Regions from separate parts of the Pseudoalteromonas sp. A41-2 genome, predicted to be linked through region 1. Evidence: predicted binding sites of a transcription regulator. Region 1 holds the regulator's gene; each other region holds the start of a gene.
What was found. The regulator sigma-54, encoded in region 1, starts transcription at its own class of promoters, with help from an activator protein. The targets are predictions, from matches to a motif close to GTTGGCACGNNNNTNGNNT.

Region 2: glnA (glutamate--ammonia ligase) is a predicted target of sigma-54. The motif match lies at 3,333-3,351, and genes of this name have one in related genera.
Region 3: IT970_RS14150 (LiaF domain-containing protein) is a predicted target of sigma-54. The motif match lies at 3,261-3,279, and genes of this name have one in related genera.

What each region holds. Positions count from the first base shown of each region.
Region 1 covers NZ_CP065231.1:446,163-453,030, reverse strand. Annotated here, with positions in the region: gene lptC (LPS export ABC transporter periplasmic protein LptC) at 1-390, shown strand, start outside; gene lptA (lipopolysaccharide transport periplasmic protein LptA) at 380-901, shown strand; gene lptB (LPS export ABC transporter ATP-binding protein) at 898-1,623, shown strand; gene IT970_RS02175 (RNA polymerase factor sigma-54) at 1,738-3,234, shown strand; gene hpf (ribosome hibernation promoting factor) at 3,261-3,548, shown strand; gene ptsN (PTS IIA-like nitrogen regulatory protein PtsN) at 3,552-4,004, shown strand; gene rapZ (RNase adapter RapZ) at 4,005-4,853, shown strand; gene IT970_RS02155 (HPr family phosphocarrier protein) at 4,863-5,135, shown strand; gene mgtE (magnesium transporter) at 5,351-6,709, shown strand; gene IT970_RS02145 (YgiQ family radical SAM protein) at 6,750-6,868, opposite strand, start outside.
Region 2 covers NZ_CP065231.1:223,753-230,620, reverse strand. Annotated here, with positions in the region: gene IT970_RS01125 (RrF2 family transcriptional regulator) at 1-245, shown strand, start outside; gene IT970_RS01120 (BLUF domain-containing protein) at 315-734, opposite strand; gene typA (translational GTPase TypA) at 1,077-2,900, opposite strand; gene glnA (glutamate--ammonia ligase) at 3,407-4,813, shown strand; gene IT970_RS01105 (DUF4124 domain-containing protein) at 4,937-5,458, shown strand; gene glnL (nitrogen regulation protein NR(II)) at 5,537-6,607, shown strand; gene ntrC (nitrogen regulation protein NR(I)) at 6,628-6,868, shown strand, end outside.
Region 3 covers NZ_CP065231.1:3,132,570-3,139,437, reverse strand. Annotated here, with positions in the region: gene pmbA (metalloprotease PmbA) at 1-860, shown strand, start outside; gene IT970_RS14155 (VOC family protein) at 987-1,403, shown strand; gene IT970_RS14150 (LiaF domain-containing protein) at 2,562-3,221, opposite strand; gene IT970_RS14145 (BON domain-containing protein) at 3,541-4,107, shown strand; gene IT970_RS14140 (YqaE/Pmp3 family membrane protein) at 4,163-4,321, shown strand; gene IT970_RS14135 (hypothetical protein) at 4,570-4,791, shown strand; gene IT970_RS14130 (methyl-accepting chemotaxis protein) at 4,905-6,868, opposite strand, start outside.

The sequences.
Region 1 (6,868 bases):
CAAGGTAAAATCAGTCATAAAGTGGCCGCAGCTAAAATGGAGCTGTATCAACAGCTCGGGTTTACCTTTTTTGAGCAACCCATTTTCACCATTTACGGTGATCAGCAAGTTTGGCAAGTAAAAGCCAAAGAAGCCACGTTATATGAAAACGATCAGCTTGTATTCGAAGGGGATGTGGTTGCTAAAAACCTTACCCATAATGGCATGATCGAAGATATTAAAGCTGAGAACATTAACATCGACATTGACAAAATGACCATGTTTTCTAAGCAACCTGTCACGCTGACAGGGCCGAATTTAAAAATTACCGGTAAAGGTTTAAAAGCCGATTTAAAAGCCGAAATTGTTGAGTTAACTAACCATACACGAACCATATACTATGACCAATAAACTTAAGAAATTACTCCTGATCCCAAGCTTATTGATTGCGTTTTCTGGCGCAGCTGCTGAGCAGGCTGGCACACCAATCAGCATTAGCTCTGATCGCCAAGAAGGTCAGCTAAAAAATGGCATTGGTATCTTCGAAGATAATGTCGAGATCATACATGGTAACCGTCGTATTACAGCGGATCGACTCGAAGCACATGCAGGTGAAGTTGAAGGCACGGTTGAATTAATTATTGCCACAGGAAAGCCCGCTTACTTTGAAGAAAAACAAGCTGACGGCACTATTATGAGCGCCAGTGCTGAAGAAGTTCGATACGATGTTGCTAAACGCTTATTAACACTCGTTGGCAATGCACAAGTGACTCAAGCAGGCCAAAAAGTCAGTGCCAAGAGCATTACATACGATATGGAACAGCAACTGATAAGTGCCGAGAAAGATGAAAACTCGACCGATCGTGTACACACTATTTTAGTGCCTGTTGATAACAAAAAGAACGATGAAGGCCAGCCATGAGCACACTAAAAGCAGAGCTATTAGCTAAAAGCTATAAGGGTCGCCAAGTTGTAAAAAATGTAGGCCTTGAGGTAGAAGCTGGCAGCATTGTCGGTTTACTTGGGCCAAATGGCGCAGGTAAAACAACCACCTTTTACATGATTGTGGGATTAGTGCCCAGTGACAAAGGTAAAATAAGCATTGATGATAACGACATCACCTTATTGCCAATGCACAGCCGCGCTCGCTTAGGTATTGGCTATTTGCCACAAGAATCATCGATTTTTAGAAAACTGACTGTTTATCAAAACTTAATGGCCATTTTAGAGACCCGTAAAGATCTCAATAAACAAGGCCGCGAAGAAACACTTAACAGTTTACTTGATGAATTTAGCATTCAACACATTCGTGACAGCCAAGGTATGGCATTGTCAGGGGGTGAACGCCGTCGTGTTGAAATAGCACGTGCACTGGCCGCTGACCCTAAATTTATTTTGCTCGATGAGCCTTTTGCTGGTGTTGATCCTATTTCAGTGTTAGATATAAAGAAAATTATTGAGCACTTAAAAAATCGTGGTATTGGTGTATTAATTACTGACCACAATGTGAGAGAAACCCTTGATGTTTGTGAAAAAGCCTACATTGTTTCTCATGGGGAGCTAATTGCATCAGGTACACCTGAACATGTGTTAGCCGACCAAACTGTACGCGATGTGTATCTAGGCGAGCAATTCAGGCTTTAAATACGCCACCGACTAGAGCATCTGCTAGACTTATAACAATGACAATAAATCAAATAAATAGTTAACGGCATCGTTCTATTGTTTGATAAGACTAAAAAGGATTGTTAGGGATACATGAGGCAATCATTACAGCTGCGCATGGGCCAGCAACTTACAATGACTCCACAACTGCAACAGGCTATCCGTTTGTTGCAGCTCAGTACATTGGATCTCCAGCAAGAAATTCAAGAAGCGTTAGACTCTAACCCTTTGCTTGAAGTTGAAGAAGCAGATTATGCAGAAGAGAGTATTGGCAAGAACGAGCAGAAAGCCGAATCTGACGATACCCAACTAAGCGCGTCGGCTGACGAAGCTGCGAGCGAGTACGAGCAAGAAAGCAGTGATGCCCTCAACAAAGACACCGTAAGTGACGACTTAGCAATGGATGTTACGTGGGATGAGTACATGAGTGCTGCCCCATCAAGTTCCTCAGGTCCAATGCCTGAAGATGAATCAATTTACCAAGGCGCATCAACCGAAACTCTCCACGAATACCTAATGTGGCAGTTACAACTGACTCCATTCAGCCCAACAGACGAAGCGATTGCCGTTGCGATTGTTGAGGCAATTGATGATTCGGGTATTTTAACCGTAAGCTGCGAAGACATTGTTGAAAGCTTCAATCAAAATAACGATGAAGAAGAAATCGAACTTGATGAAGTCGAAGCTGTCTTAAAAAGAATCCAATTATTCGATCCTGTCGGTATTGGCGCACGTAGTTTACAAGAATGTTTGTGTATTCAATTACGCCAATTCGATGCTGACACCCCCTATTTAGCTGAAACTAAAATGGTGTTATCAGAACATATTGAATTATTAGCGAGTCGTGACTATCGCACTTTGATGAAAAAGACTAAGCTTAAAGAAAGTGAGCTGAAAGAAGTCATGACATTGATCCACAGCTTAAATCCAAAGCCTGCGGATACCATTGTTAGAGAAGAATCTGAATACGTGATACCCGATGTATCCGTAAAAAAAATAAAAGGCCGTTGGGTAGTTGAACTAAACCCAGACTGCATGCCGAAAATCAGAGTGAATAGCCACTATGCGGCGATGTCACGTTCTGTAAAATCAAGCAGTGATAGCCAATTTATTCGCTCTCATTTACAAGAAGCAAAATGGTTTATTAAAAGCTTAGAAAGCCGTAATGACACGTTATTAAAAGTGACTAACTGTATTGTTCAACAACAACAGGCTTTCTTTGAACATGGTCCTGAGGCCATGAAACCCATGGTATTAAATGATGTCGCAGAAATGGTCGAAATGCATGAATCAACAATTTCGCGAGTAACAACACAAAAATACATGCATACCCCGCGGGGAATTTTTGAGTTGAAATATTTCTTCTCCAGCCATGTAAGCACTGAAAATGGGGGTGAGTGTTCATCTACGGCAATTCGCGCTTTAATCAAAAAGCTAATCGCCGCAGAAAACACAGCTAAACCATTGAGTGATAGCAAAATTGCAGATATATTGGCTGAGCAAGGAATTAAAGTAGCTAGACGGACAATAGCAAAATATCGAGAGTCTCTAGCAATACCTCCGTCGAATCAGCGTAAGAGTCTGATTTAGACGTTTTACATAGAAGGAAAATGCTTATGCAACTAAATTTAACTGGTCGTCATGTAGAAATCACAGATTCATTAAGAGACTATGTAAACACCAAGTTTGCGAAACTAGAAAGGCATTTTGACCACATTAATAATGTTCATGTCATTCTAGATGTAGAAAAACTAAGCCAAAAAGCAGAAGCAACTTTACATGTAAACGGAGGCGAGTTATTTGCCTCTACTGAACACCAAGATATGTATGCAGCCATCGACTCGTTAATCGATAAACTTGATCGTCAAGTAATTAAACACAAAGAGAAATTAGCTCGACACTAAATTATGAAACTTAGTTCACTTACTAACCAGGACTGCAGCAAAGCTGCGGTCCTTTTTAATAGCAAAAAAAGAATTCTCGAATTTATCAGCGAACTGGCTCATGAGCAGCTCCCTCATTTATCTCAGCAAGATATACTCAATGCCCTATTGAACAGAGAAAAATTGGGCAGCACAGGTATTGGCCGAGGTATTGCGATTCCACATGGTCGTATGAGCGGTGCAGATCAGCCACACGCATTTGTAATTGTGAGTGAGTCACCTATAAATTTTGACGCAATTGATAATCGTCCAGTGGATATTTTTGTCGCACTCATCGTACCAGATGGTGACTGTCAACTTCATCTAAAGACCTTATCAACAATTGCTGATAGACTTAAAGACAAAGAATTTTGTAAACAGCTACGCAGTGCTAAAACAGATAGTGATCTGTTTAAAGTCATTGCATCAGAGGCATAAATGGAATTAATTATTATCAGCGGTCGCTCTGGTTCAGGTAAATCGGTCGCTTTACGAGTACTTGAAGACTTAGGCTATTACTGCGTTGATAATATTCCTGTAAACCTACTTCCTTCGTTAGTACGCAGTGTGTCAGATAATTACGACAAAATTGCTGTAAGTATCGATGTGCGTAACCTGCCGAAAGAACAGCAAGAATTTAACGATATTCTTGAGTATTTACCGGGCTTTGCAAAACCCACGTTGTTTTATTTAGATAGTGATGATCAAACACTGATCAAACGGTTCTCTGAAACTCGCCGCTTACACCCATTATCGATTGACTCGCTGCCGCTTGATTTAGCGATTAAACAAGAAAAAGTATTACTGGATGTTTTGATCACCCGTGCCGATTTTATGATTGATACGACCGATCTCAGCGTACATCAGCTTGCCGAATCTATTCGCGAAAAAATACTGGGTAAAAAAGACAAAAAGCTCATTATTACTTTTATGTCGTTTGGCTTTAAGCACGGTATTCCAAAAGAAGCTGATTACGTATTTGATGCTCGCTTTTTACCGAATCCACACTGGGAACCGGATCTAAAACCACTGACAGGCTTAGACCAACCAGTAAAAGATTACCTTGCTAGTCACAGCATAGTGCAAAAGTTTACATGGCAAATTCAAACCTTTGTACAAACATGGCTTCCTCACTTAGAGCGAAATAATCGCAGTTATTTAACCATTGCGATTGGCTGCACAGGTGGACAACATCGCTCGGTTTACTTAGCGCAAACCATTGGTGAGAGCTTTTCGAAAAGTCACGCAAACGTGAAAATACGCCACCGCGAGCAAGATACCCAATAGGCAACGACGATGCATGCTGAAGACACTTTTTTAATCCAAAATAAGCTAGGTTTACATGCACGAGCAGCCACGGTTTTGGCACAACTTGCACTGCAATTCGATGCTAAAATAACGCTTTACCAAGACGATAAAGAAGCCGAAGGCGATAGTGTATTAGCCTTAATGTTACTCGAGAGCAGCCAAGGCAAAGAAGTCCGTGTGGTGTGTGAAGGCCCCGATGCTGACGCAGCACTCAATGCAATAGGCGAATTAATTGCACAACGCTTTCATGAACAAGAATAGCATTTGCTAAGCCTTGACTGTTTACGTTAAACTTGCATTGGGTATTTAAAATTCCTGTTAAATATCCTACTTTTATATCGCTCGCTTCTCTAAAATACATTTTTCTTAGTAAATTTATCTCAGTGCGGCGATATCCCTGCAAATACTAAATTTAGCAACTATGCTGTATTTGCTGAGTCAGATTTTAAGCTATTTTTTCAGTTGTAAGGACGCCAATGCCAGAAGCCTTTGAACAAGATTACCCGCTACAACAACTAAAACAGGTGACCAAGTCACTCAATAGTGGTCAATTTGTTCAAGTGCGCGGCATGTTAGCAAAAACAGCACCGTGTGATACCGCACTCCTTTTAGAATCATCCCCACATAAAATTCGCCGTATGCTTTGGCAGCTGGTTGACCCTGATGTGCGTGGTGACGTATTAGAAGAGCTCTCAGAAGATGTACGTTTAGGCATTATTGCCCAAATGGAACCTGAGCACATTGCTGCCGCAACCGAAGACATGGACGACGATGATTTAGGTGAGGTTCTTCGTAGCCTACCTGATACAGTCTACCAAGACGTTGTCGGCGCCATGGACTCGCAAGACAGAGAAAGAGCCACCCAAGCCCTGTCTTATCAAGAGCGCTCAGCTGGTGCCTTGATGAACAGCGATACGGTAACCATTCGCCCAGACGTCACACTAGATGTTGTTTTACGCTACCTGCGTTTACGCGGCGATTTACCTGAAGGCACCGATGATTTATACGTCGTTGATAAACATAATTGCTTTTTAGGGGCATTATCTTTAACGACGTTGTTGACCAATCCCTCAGATAAAGTGGTTCGCGACCTGATGGATGAAGACTGTGAATCTATCTTAATATCGATGGATGAAAGCGACGTGGCACAATTATTCGAACGCCATAACTGGATTTCAGCCCCCGTTGTAGATGATAACGCGCACCTACTAGGGCGTATTACCATCGATGATATCGTTGACGTTATCCGTGAAGATGCCGAACATAGCTTATTAAGCTTAGCGGGTCTTGATGATGAAGAAGATACTTTTGCTCCCGTATTGAAAAGCTCGCAGCGCCGCTCTATTTGGCTAGGAGTCAACTTATTAACCGCTTTACTCGCTGCAATAGTCGCTAGTTTTTTCGAGAATACATTAGCTATCTTACCTATTCTTGCTGTACTAAATGGTATTGTTCCCTCAATGGGAGGCGTAGCAGGCAGCCAAACGCTTACACTTGTTATTCGTGGTATTGCTGTTGGCCATATAAACCAAACCAACCAACGCTTTTTATTACTCAAAGAGCTCGCTATCGGCGCGCTAAACGGGGTAATTTGGTCTATTTTAATCGCGGGTGTTGTCGCGCTGTGGCAGTGGGACTTTAAACTCGGTGCGGTGCTTGCCTTTGCTATGTTCATGAACTTAGTGGCAGCCGGTATTGCAGGGGCCAGTATTCCGCTTATTTTAAAGAGAATGAAAATTGACCCTGCATTAGCAGGCAGCGTAGTGCTTACGACGGTGACAGATATAGTGGGTATTTTTGCCTTTTTAGGCACTGCGACTTGGTTACTTATTTAAACTAAAAACGGCCCTTGTGGGCCGTTTTGCTTTTTATAATCTATGTTGCTCGTTGCTTATTTTTACCAACACGCGGTTTGGTGTTCGCCTTCTTAAATTGGCTAAAACCTGTGTGGCGGGTTAGTGCAGCTCGGCCTGTGCGCCCTTTCCCTTTAGCAG
Region 2 (6,868 bases), 220 kb from region 1:
TAAGCAAAGATCCCACCGAGATTAACATTGGTGAGTTAGTGCGCTTACAAGAGCAAGGGTCTACGTTGGTGGAATGCTTTGGTAATGACAATCAATGTGTTATCACCCCCGCCTGTCAACTTAAACAAATATTTGCACAAGCAATGGAGGCTTTTTTCCTTCATTTAGATAACTATACACTCGCAGATCTGATCACCCCAAAACACGCAAATCAGCTCTCTCAACTGCTAAAAATAGAAAACTAAACTCACATTTTGGCGCACTCAAAGGTGTAGGTATTCCTGGAGTGTCATGGCAGTGACACTCCATTTGGGTTATTGGTTTACTAATGTATCCCTCAGTGCCATCATGAGTTTATGTGCACTGCCTCCTGACATTGCTAACGGATCGAATTCGCTGGTGCCTGAGTATTTTAAATTAAGCGGTGTGGTTATTTTTGAATACGGAATATAACCCATTGACCAGTTTTCGAACTCCCTTTCGTAAATTTCGCAGTAATTCAGCATAATAATATTTCGATGCCGATTATCATTTAAGATCTTATGGTAGGTTGCATTTACCGCCTGTCGAGATCCCTCTAGGCACTGTAAAAAGTGCGAACTATTAAAACACAGCAACCCTGTTACATTCGACGCATGATTATTTTTCTGTGCTTTTTCAATGATATCCTCAATATCACTCGGCCCAAATCCTTCACAAACTTCACTCGTATAAATAAGCCTGACTAAATACATCCTGATCTCCTTCAAGGTAGATTTAAAAAGATAGTACAGATAGAGGCTTTAGCAAAAAAGTAGCAACTTGCTGTTAGAGGTTAGAGGTTAGAGGTTAGAGGTTAGAGGTTAGAGGTTAGAGGTTAGAGGTTAGAGGTTAGAGGTTAGTAGACAAGTAATTAATTTATCAATAGAAATAAAATACGCCACCCCTTAGTAACAACAAAAACTAGTAACAACAAGAACGAACATTTGTGAGTGTGATCTTACGGCTGACAGCAAAAAACGAGTCTCCTTAAACAAAAAAGCCGCCGTATTTTGCAATACGACGGCGTGTTATTTTGCGTGAGCTAAAAGCGTAAATTAGCCTTTAGAAGCACGGCTCGCACGTTTACGATCACTTTCAGTTAAGTGACGCTTACGAATACGAATATTTTCAGGTGTTACTTCTACTAACTCGTCATCATCGATAAACTCAAGCGCTTGCTCAAGTGTGTAATTCAATGGTGGTGTTAATGTTTGCGCTTCATCAGTACCTGATGCACGAACGTTCGTTAGCTGCTTACCTTTAAGTGCGTTTACTGTTAGGTCGTTATCACGGCTATGAATACCGATAACCATACCTTCGTAAACTTCTACACCGTGACCGATGAATAGCTTACCGCGCTCTTGAAGGTTGAATAATGCGTTAGTTAACGCTTTACCTGTTGCGTTAGCGATCATTACACCATTTTTACGTAGACCGATGTTACCGCCTTTATGAGGACCGTAATGATCAAACGTGTGGTACATAAGACCTGAACCTGATGTAAGCGTCATGAAATCAGTTTGGAAACCGATTAAACCACGGCTCGGCATCATAAAGTCCATACGCATACGGCCTTTACCATCTGGCGCCATGTCAGTTAGTTCACCTTTACGCAGACCAATTTGTTCCATGATAGAACCTTGGTGCTCTTCTTGACAGTCAATCGTTACTGTTTCGTACGGTTCTTCTAATACACCATCTACAGTGCGTAAGATTACTTCTGGACGAGAAACAGCAAGCTCGTAGCCTTCACGACGCATGTTTTCGATTAAGATACCTAAGTGAAGTTCACCACGGCCTGATACACGGAAGCTATCTGGGTTGTCAGTTTCTTCAACACGTAATGCAACGTTGTGAACAAGCTCAGCTTGTAAACGCTCAAGGATATTACGTGATGTTACGAACTTACCTTCTTTACCCGCAAATGGCGACGTGTTTACAGAGAACGTCATTGTTACTGTCGGCTCATCAACTGATAGCGGAGGTAACGCTTCAACGTTAGAAGGCGCACACACTGTATCAGAGATTTTTAATTCGCCGATACCTGTCACAGTTACGATATTACCCGCATAACCACGGTCTGTATCAATACGCTCAAGACCTAAGTAGCTTTGAACCGCACCAATTTTACCATTACGTTTTGTGCCATCAGCACTGATAATAGTTACTTGTTGGTTAGGCGCTACAGAACCACGCTTGATTCGGCCGATACCGATTACACCTACGTATGAGTTGTAATCAAGTTGAGAAATCTGCATTTGGAAGTCACCTTCAGGATCTGCATCCGGTGGTGATACTTCGTCAACGATCATCTTGAACATAGGTTCCATGTTGTCAGATGGTTCGTCTAAATCTAATGTTGCCCAGCCGTTGATAGCTGATGCGTAGATAACTTTAAAGTCTAACTGTTCGTCAGTTGCACCAAGGTTATCGAATAAATCAAAGATTTGATCCATAACCCAATCAGGGCGTGCACCCGGCTTATCAATTTTATTGATAACAACGATTGGCTTCAAACCTTGCGCGAACGCTTTTTGCGTTACGAAGCGCGTTTGTGGCATTGGACCTTCTTGAGCATCAACAAGTAACAATACTGAGTCAGCCATCGAAAGTACGCGTTCAACTTCACCACCGAAGTCGGCGTGTCCTGGGGTGTCTACGATATTGATGTGGTAATCATTCCAAGAGATGGCTGTGTTTTTAGCCAAAATGGTAATACCACGTTCTTTCTCAATGTCGTTTGAGTCCATCACGCGCTCTTCATTACCGCCGCGTGTTTCTAATGTGCCTGATTGCTCAAGCAGTTTATCAACCAAAGTTGTTTTACCGTGGTCAACGTGGGCGATAATCGCTATATTTCTTAACTTTTCGATGCTCATATTTTTTCTCAGAGAAATTGAATCTCATTGATCCTGCAAGATCTACGCACTCACCTGCATTTTCAACAGATGTCTAAGCATAGGATTTAAAAGGGCGCATATTATCCCTTAATAATGGCATGGATGAAAGTTTATCCAATACAATTTTATAAACTTTCTTCAGGCTTTTTATAAGTATCTGTTTTATAAATGACAATTTTATTAATTTTATCTTTAATCGAACATCAAAACTGGTAAAAAATCACCTTTTTAGCAATATTTTGGCACTAATGCACATTTCGTTTATGCTATCTAGGGTGGCTAATCGTTGTGCAAATACAACCAATAAGCATAACGCACCACAATGAACATTTTACGCACCAAAATAGTGCAAAAATAATTAACAAAATGCGCTTTATTTTATTTTTATAAGCCTAAACAAGGCGTTAAAAATTTGGCATGAAACCAGCTTACATAGAACAAAAGCAATAATGCAGCAAAAATAAAACCCAACAATTGGAGGACACATGTCACAATCGGTTTTAGATTTTATCAAAGAAAATGACGTTAAGTTCATTGATTTACGCTTTACTGATACCAAAGGTAAAGAACAGCATGTTTCTATTCCTCATCATCAAGTTGATGAAGACTTCTTTGAAGACGGCAAAATGTTTGACGGTTCTTCAATTGCTGGTTGGAAAGGTATCAACGAATCAGACATGGTATTAATGCCTGTTCCTGAGTCTGCAAAAATGGACCCATTTTCTGAAGAAGCAACTTTAATCGTACGTTGTGACGTTGTTGAGCCTTCAACACTTCAAGGTTACGAGCGTGACCCTCGCTCTGTTGCTAAACGTGCAGAAGAGTACATGCGTTCAACTGGTATCGCAGACACAGTATTATTTGGCCCAGAGCCAGAGTTCTTCCTATTTGATGACGTTAAATACAAATCAGACATGTCTGGTTCTATGTATAAAATCGACGACATCGAAGCGGCTTGGAACTCAGATAAAGATTACGAAGGTGGCAACAAAGGTCATCGTCCAGGTGTTAAAGGTGGTTACTTCCCATGTTCACCAATCGACTCATCTCACGACTGGCGTTCAGCAACGTGTTTAGTTCTTGAAGAGCTAGGCCAAGTTGTTGAAGCACACCACCACGAAGTAGCAACTGCGGGTCAAAACGAAATCGCAACACGCTTCAATACAATGGTATTAAAAGCTGACGAAATCCAAGAGATGAAATATGTTATCCATAACATGGCTCACCTTTATGGTAAAACAGCGACATTCATGCCTAAGCCGCTTGTAGGTGATAACGGTTCTGGTATGCACTGTCACCAATCTTTAGGTAAAGATGGCGTGAACATCTTCGCTGGTGACAAATACGCAGGTCTTTCTGAAGAAGCGCTTTACTACATCGGTGGTATCATCAAGCACGCTAAAGCAATCAACGCATTCGCTAACGCGTCAACTAACTCGTACAAACGTCTTGTACCAGGTTTCGAAGCGCCAGTAATGCTTGCATACTCTGCACGTAACCGCTCTGCTTCAATCCGTATCCCTGTAGTACCATCTGCAAAAGGACGTCGTATCGAAGTACGCTTCCCTGATCCAACAGCAAACCCATACTTAGCATTCTCTGCAATGCTTATGGCTGGCCTTGACGGTATTCAAAACAAGATCCACCCTGGCGATGCAATGGATAAAGACTTATACGATCTACCTGCTGAAGAAGCAGCTGAGATCCCACAAGTTGCCTCTTCACTAAGCGAAGCACTTGCTGCTTTAGATGCTGACCGTGAGTTCTTAAAAGCAGGTGGTGTATTCACTGACGACCTAATTGATGCATACATCTCACTTAAGAACAAAGAAGTTGAAAAACTTAACATGACAACTCACCCAGTTGAGTTCGAAATGTACTACAGCGTTTAATACGTCGTAGACAGTAAATAATTAATGTGTGTTCTCAAGCCCGCTTTGGCGGGCTTTTTTAATGGTAATTAGGCGTGTTCTCCTCTACAGTTTTAATTACATAAAAAAATGCAGGGTCGCAGGGTGAAAAGAACAACTTTATTGGTATTTTTGTTACTATCAGTAAGCTTTTTTAGTTATGGAACAACAAAAAAAGTGTATTCGTGGAAAGATAAAAATGGTGTTCTGGTATTTTCTGATACGCCACGCCCCGGTGCTACCGAAGTAAAGCTTAATACCCCTAACTTGACCATGCCTGCTACCGACACCAGTATTCTTGATAACACAGCCAGTGCAACACCCGTAAACTTTAAAATCGCTATTTCCTCACCTGAAGACAAAGCAACAGTCAGAGAAAACTCCGGTTCTGTTTATGTTACAACCCGTGTCATTCCTCGCTTTGCAACGGGTTTTAAAGTACAACTTTTTGTAAATGGTGCCCCCCATGGCGAACCAAGTAATAGTTCTACTTTTGCACTACGAGGCGTAAATCGAGGCGAGCACACATTACAAGCCAAACTATTTAATGCGAACAATAAACTCGTTTCGGTCAGTCCAGTTAGCACATTCTACATGCACAGAGCGTCTGTTTTTGGTGGGAATTAATTTTTTCAAACGCGCCTCGCAATGCAAAAGGATTATGCTAAGCTGCACTTAATCGTAACGCACTAAAATGGTGCAACCATGCTCAGTGATACACAATTTAACTCAGAATTGCTCGACAGCATTTGGAAAAATTTAAGTACAGCGGTTATTTTACTTAACCGTGATTTTAAACTTGTTTATGCCAATGATAGTGCCAGTGAGCTACTTGGTTTAGGGCCAAAGCGCATTCTCAACCAACCGTTTGATAACCTGTTTAACTACCACTCTATCGATCTTAAACGCATTGCTCAGTATTCACTCTTTGATGGTGTTGATTGCCACCAGCATAGAGCTGACGTGGTGTTCATCGATTCTCGCCATGCCAAACTCACAATTAGTACACGCCGAATTACCAATAAAGATGACAATTATATCTTGTTTGAATGCCGCCAGATGGACGATGAAATTCGCCACGATCAGGCCTCAAATCAAATGCATCAGTATCAAGCTGCACGTAATTTAATTCGTGGTTTAGCCCACGAAATAAAAAATCCTTTGGGGGGTATACGCGGAGCGGCGCAATTATTGCAGTATGAGGTTGATCAGCAAGAACGAGATCAATGTGCAGAACTCATTATTGAACAAGCAGACCGCTTACGTGAATTAGTCGACCGTTTACTTGGCCCGAATCAACTGCCACATAAGTCGTATGGCAATATTCACCAAGCGCTTGAGTCTGTCGTTAAATTAAGCATGCTTGATAACAATGCAAATATCACGTTAGTGAAAGACTATGACCCGAGCATACCCAGCGTATATATCGATCAGAGTAAAATTCAACAAGTGGTATTAAACATTATTCGTAATGCACAACAGGCGCTCGTTGATGGGGGAGAAATTAGAATAAAAACCCGTATCAACCATCAACATAGACGCCCTGGTAAAGCACCGAAAAAAACCTTGCTGATCCAAATTTCGGATAACGGTCCAGGCATAGACAAGAGTTTAAAAGAAACCTTGTTTTACCCGATGATTACCAATAAAGAAAATGGGTCGGGTCTTGGCTTATCAATCGCGCAAACGTTGGTTGACCAACATGATGGACACATAGAGTGTGACAGTTGGCCAGGCCATACAGAATTTAATATCTATTTGCCTTTTACGGATTAATGGTTTTTTTTGGAGTAGTCATGAAAACAGTGTGGTTAGTTGATGATGATGCCTCAATACGCTTTGTATTAGAAAAAGCGCTGGCACGAGCAGGATTTGAAACTCAAAGCTATGCCAATGCGCAAGAAGTGCTGAATGCTTTAAAGTTTAGCCAGCCTACCGTGCTGGTGTCTGATGTGCGTATGCCAGGTATGGATGGTATGGCGTTACTAGAAACAATCGCTGAGCAAAACCCTGGGTTACCTGTCATTATCATGACTG
Region 3 (6,868 bases), 880 kb from region 1:
CTCACCAAGGGCTTCGCGTATATGGTAACAGCCATGGCATGATTGCTGGTTACCCGCGTACTCGCCACAGTATAAGCACCATGGTGATTGGCAAAGAAGGTGAGCAAATGCAGCGTGATTCTGCATACACTGTTGCTCGCCATAAAGATGATTTAAACGATGCTGCAAAAGTGGGTCTTGAAGCGGCTACAGAAACACTCGCTAAACTTAATAGTCAAAAACTCGGTACCATGAAAGTGCCTGTTATTTTTAGAGCAGATATTGCCAACTCGTTGTTTGGCCATTTAGTGTCGGCGATTGGCGGTGGTGCACTTTATCGTAAATCGAGCTTTTTACTCGATAGTTTAGGCACCAAAGTGTTCAGCGATTGTGTGAATATTTCTGAGCGTCCGCATTTATTAAAAGGCCTTGCTTCATCACCGTTTGATGCGGAAGGCTTAAAAACAGTCGACCGTGAAATTATTCAAGGCGGTGAGCTGCAAACTTACCTATTAGCAAGCTATGCGGCTCGTAAATTATCAATGGCACCAACCGGTCATGCGGGCGGGATCCACAACTGGTTAGTTGAGCAAACGCACGCTGATTTAAAAGCGCTGTTAAACACCATGGGCACCGGCTTATTAGTCACAGAACTCATGGGGCAGGGGGTCAACACGGTAACAGGTGATTACTCGCGTGGCGCAGCGGGCTTTTGGGTAGAAAACGGCGAGATTCAATACCCTGTCAGCGAGATAACAATCGCAGGCAACCTTAAAGATATGTTTAAAGCGGTTGTCGGGCTGGGTGGCGATATTGAGCGTCGTGGCGGGATTCAAACGGGCTCAGTGCTAATTGAACAAATGCAGATAGCAGGAAGCTAACACGCAACGAAGCATCATAAAGCCTCACTTAATAAAGTGGGGCTTTTTTATTAAAAAATGCTTTACCTCAACTAAACTTTAGGTTTTATCGTACTGGCAGTTTCATAATTTAAAAGGAAATTCGCTATGCATTTAGAACACATAAACCTAGTCGTAAGTAATGTTGACGCCATGCTGCATTTTTATAAAGCCGCGTTCCCTCATTGGCGAGTAAGAAGCCAAGGCGACAGCACCTGGTCTGGAAAGCCGCGTAAATGGCTGCACTTTGGTGATGATTACCAGTACATCGCATTCAGCGATAATGGTGAAGATGAAAATCGCGATTTATCGGGCCATCAAGTGGGCCTTGCTCACTTTGCTTATGTGACACACGATATTAATGCCGTGATTGAACGCCTTGTAGATGCAGGCTACGAAGTGGATAAATTAGGCCCTGAAAACCCTTACCGAAAAAACGTGTATTTTATTGACCCCGCAGGCTTTGAAGTCGAGTTTGTCGAATATTTCAGTGACATCCCAAGTGAAAGAAATAACGATCTTTAGTGATGAAAAAACGAGAGCGAAGTACGAGCGAAATAAGTAACGAGTAACGAGTAACGAGTGACGAATTACGAGATGCGAGCTAAACCGTGAAGGGTGTTTAATGTCGCTGAAAAGGTTCGCTTTTTCGGCGTTAAAACGCCTCCCACGAGTGTAGTGTGTATCTTTTGTAGGAGGGGCTTTAGCCGTGAAAGGGTGTAAGCAACGAGTTACGAAAGGCGAGATACGAGCTAAACCGTGAAGGTTGTTTAATGTCGCTGAACAGGTCTGCTTTTTCGGCGTTAAAACGCCTCCCACGAGTGTAGTGTGTATCTTTTGTAGGAGGCTTTAGCCGTGAAAGGGTGTAGGCAACGAGTGACGAAAAGCGAGATGCGAGCTAGTACAGCTATACCGAGCTGGTTATTTAATATCGCTGAATGGGTTTGCTTTTTCGGCGTTAAAACGCCTCCCACGAGTGTAGTGTGTATCTTTTGTAGGAGGCTTTAGCCGTGAAAGGGTGTAAGCAACGAGTGACGAAAAGCGAGATGCGAGCTAGTACAGCTAAATCGAGATGGTTGTTAATACCGCTGAAAAGGTTCGCTTTTTCGGCGTTAAAACGCCTCCCACGTGTGTAATGTATATCACTTGTAGGAAGGGCTTTAGCCGTGAAAGGGTTGTAAGCAACGAAGTACGAAAAGCGAGATGCGAGCTTGTACAGCTAAATCGAGATGGTTGTTAATACCGCTTAAAAGGTTTGCTTTTTCGACATTAAAACGCCTCCCTCGTGTGTGATGTGTGTCACTTGTAGGAGGGGCTTTAGCCGTGAAAGGGTGTAAGCAACGAGTTACGAAAGGCGAGATACGAGCTAAACCGTGAAGGTTGTTTAATGTCGCTGAACAGGTTTGCTTTTTCGGCGTTAAAACGCCTCCCACGAGTGAAGTGTGCATCACTTGTAGGAAGGGCTTTAGCCGTGAAAGAGTTATAAGCAACGAGCTGCGAGATGCGAGCTTGTATAGTTAAAACGCCTCCCACATGTAGTGTATATCACTTGTAGGAGGGGCTTTAGCCGTGAATTTTATAAAAGACGTTGCTGTGCAAACGTGCCATGTAAACATAACGCCTACGGTTTAATGTAGGCGTGAAATTTATTGTGCGCGAAGGGGTTTCGCAACTCGCATTTCGTTATTGCACTCTATTCATTTCTTTCCAGCTGGCTTTTAGGCTGTTGGCAAAGCTGATGAACTTTTCTTTCATGGTGCGTTTGACTTTAATCTCTACTGAGCCTAGCCAAACATTACCTTCAATCGTAATTGTGGGGCCTTGCCCTTTATTGAGTGCAACCGATTTATTTTCAACGCTACCTACCACACTAAACAGCTTTGACACTACATTTACATGTTCTGGCACGTAGATTTCGTCGCTGCCTAAAATACAGTTTACGTAGATGGTGACATGCTGGTGCTGAAAAACGGCTTCACTAAAGTCTAATTCAATTGAGCCTAAACAGTTCGTTAGGTGAATTTCTTTCGGGACTAGCCATTGGCCGCTGCGCTCGTTGGAACCTAAAATACTGCGTAGTTGCAGGCTTTCTGCATCGCTACCATGTGCATAGTGAGGCTTAAACTGCACGTGTTTATGTGACTTGTAGTCAATATCTGCTGTTAACTCTAAGTCAGCAACCAGCTCAATTAACACCTCATTGCTGGTGGCTTCCATTGCTTGGTCTAGTCTTCGTTCAAATGCTTCTGCTGAAATAACTGCATGACTGTAGTTATAGATAAGTTGATCGATTACTTCTTCTCTTACTTGCTCGATGGGGCGATCTTCGAGTTTGACGGCCATGATAATTCCCTGTTGAGTTTTAAAGTTATGTTAATCACAAAGCAAAGTGTAGGCCAAAAATTATTTTATTAATATTCATTGGTTTATGTTTTTTGGTGTGGGCTTTCATTCGTTAAATTAACCATAGATTAATAAGATTGACAATTAATTAGTCATTTTTGTAACAGAGTGAACTTCTTACCGAATTGTCTGTAAATAATTACCGAAACGAATATAAACCATGGCTGAATATAGATTTAACTTATTGAATAATATTAAAATAAAAGTTGGCATCGTATTCGCATTAGTTATCTCGTCTTTAATCAAAAGGAGAAAGATTATGAATACATTCAACAAGACTATGATTGCTGCGTTAGTAATTGGTGCAACAAGTATGAGTGCTCAGGCAAGCAACTGGGAGAATGAAAGTAAAGATGCTTGGATTGATGGTAAGGCAGAAACTGTGCTTCTTATGAACACTAACCTAAATAATTTTGATATCAACACAGACGTAAAAAACGGCAAAGTTGTATTAACCGGTAAAGTTGATAGTGAACTAGACAAAGAGTTAGCTGAAGAGCTTGTACTTAGCCTAGACGGTGTAACTGCTGTTGATAACAAATTAACGGTTGTGAAAAACATGAAGTCTAAGGCAGCGAGTGCAGATAAAGGTGACTCAGTAGAAAGTGACTTAACTGATGCGAAGATCAGTACAGTGATCACCACACGTTATTTATTTAACTCTGAAGTAGGCGGCACTGATATTGATGTCGATACAGATAAAGGCGTTGTTACATTAAAAGGTACGGTTAAGTCAGATGCAGAAAAGCAATTAGCAGTGAGCATTGCTGAAAATGCTGAAGATGTGCGTAAAGTCATCGATGAACTTAAGATTGTTGCTGAATAATAGCACGCCCTATAGCCCAGCTTTGGCTGGGCTTATCTTTTTCAAGGAGTGAGTTATGGATTTAATACGCATTATTTTCTCGGTTTTAATTCCGCCTCTTGGCGTATTTTTACAGGTAGGTTTAGGGGCACAATTCTGGATTAATATTATTTTAACCTTATTAGGGTACATTCCAGGTTTGATTCATGCTGTGTATATTATCGGTAAGCGATAATAATCACGGTTCAAAGGAATGAGTGTACGGCAAGGAAATGCACACGTAATAATGGATGACAACACTGCAAGGAGATTTACAGTATGGAAAATGTAACACAGCACAAAGGACAGCAAGGAAGTAACAAGGCGTTATGGACAACCGCACAATGGCAACGCTTTATGGATAAAGTGAAAGGATAAACACCAAGGATTTTGGTTTAGGCTAGGAGCCAAATATGGATGAAGCTAGCGTAAGGAGGTGACAAAATGGAACAAGTACAAGCGCAATTATTACACGGACTGAACAACAAGGGAGTTGCTACATGGAATGAGCAACAGTGGCAACTATTTATGGAACTTACTAAAGCGGTTACGCCACAGGTAACAAGGAAGGCTGACGATAAAAACCCGATGTCATCTTCAGGTGACATCGGGTTTTTAATTACATCTGCAATCTATCTCAATACCAATTCAAATCAGTGTGAATGATTTAGACCTGTCGTTTGCAGCGTTAAAAATTTCTTATTAACGACTGCATGGTGCCTGATTTGTTACTTATAATAAGTAGCAAGAACACACACCTAGAACAATTCAATGACTAATCACAACTTAAATTGATTAACTGTTTTATTAAGTGAAATAGCTAGCTCATTGAGATCGCGTGCTTCGTCTGCTAACTCATGTGCATGATCTGCTGTACTATTAACTAAATGGTTAATTGCCGCGAGGCTATTGTTAATGTCCTCAGCAACCACCGTTTGTTGCTCAGTTGAGGTCGCAATTTGATGACTCTGGTCTTGTACATTCGTCACTGAGCCTGCAATATCTTGCAGAGCTTGCAGTACAATTTGAGTTTGCTCTACAGAGCCTTCTGCACGCTCTTGACCCTGCTGCATCATGGTGGATGCTTTTTGAGCTATTTGCTGTAAACGCGTGATCATATTACGAATATCATCGGTCGACTCTTGTGTACGACTTGCCAGTGAGCGTACCTCATCAGCAACCACCGCAAAGCCTCGCCCTTGCTCACCTGCACGCGCCGCTTCAATGGCTGCATTGAGTGCCAGTAAATTGGTTTGTTCTGCAATTGAGTTGATTACATCGACAACAGCGCCAATATTGCCGCTTTCTTGCTCAAGCCCAGCAACAACTTTAGATGCCTCACCGATGTGGCTGGCAAGTGCGGTCATCACCGATTGCGCCTGCGTTGAACGCTTGGTGCCATCGGCTGTAATGCTTTGCACTTCTTCGGCTGCATTGTTGGTGTGTTGCGCATTTCGCGAAATTTCGAGTACCGTAGAGGCCATTTCTGTTACTGCGGCGCTAACACTGTCAACTTGTTGTTTTTCTTGCTGAATTTCGTCGTTGGTTTTTTTGGAGACGATTTTAAGCTGTGAAGCCGCTTGGCTTAACTGCTCAGCTTGGGCTGCTGTATTAAGCATCATGGCGCGTAATTTATCGATAAAGGTATTCATGTGGTGAGCGAGCTGACCAACTTCATCTTGACTCTTTATTTCGATTTTTTGGGTTAAATCACCATCACCTGAAGCAATATCACGCATGATATAAGTAAGTTTTGTCAGTGGTTTAGTGATCATTTGCGTAGCCCAGAAGATCATCGCAATAATAATCGCTAAAATGATGATCACAGAGGTCGTTGTTGTCATGACTGCATCATGTACTGGCTCTTCGATCATGCTGGTTGGTATTAAAATACCCACATACCAATCAAGGTATGGGCTTTCTAATTCAAGGCGGTTGTATACAACGTAATATTGCTCGCCTTTTAGGGTGACAAAACCACTGCCGTCTTTGTTGCTTTTCATGGTGCGGTTTAATTCGCTGAAGCCTGATGTGTCACTAAATTGTTTTTCGAGGGCATCAAGACCTTCTTTGCCGTTTGGACCTTCGTCTGTCACAGACAGTTTATGGCCGGTGCGCTTAGATAAGTGAACCACCTTTTGGTTGCCATCAAGTAAAAAGCCAAACCCTTGTCCGTTAAAGCGAATATCTTCAACCATGTCGTTGATATTGTTAAGTTGTAAATCAACCCCCCCAAAACCAACCAGTTTGTTTTGTTTATTATAAACAGGTTGCTGTACTACAGCTGAGGCGTTGCCTGTGGTTAAATCAACAGAAATAGGACCAACATACAATTTGTTGATCTTTAAGGCATCTTGCCACCAGCCACGTTTATAAGCGTAATAAGGCTGGCCATTGTAGTGGGTGGTGCGTTCGTTTTCTTTAAAGTACTCACCAGTTGTCGCCGATGCGAAGAAGGCAGATAAAATATTGTCGTCGTTGCCACTAATACGCACAAAGTCTTGGTTAACGCTGTCGTATCCGGGTTGGTTCTCAAGGCTTTGATCGCGCTTGTTCCAATTATCAAACCAATTTACTAAGTGCGGGTTGGTCACAAAGGTTTCAACTACTTTACCGTATTTGGCAAAGTAACTTTGCATTGAAAGCCGCTCACTTTGTAAGTAGCTATCCGCTTCGCGTTGGATAGCCTGACGTGATAGGTCAGCAATATGGCTCACAAAAAAACTAGACGCGATGATAAGTA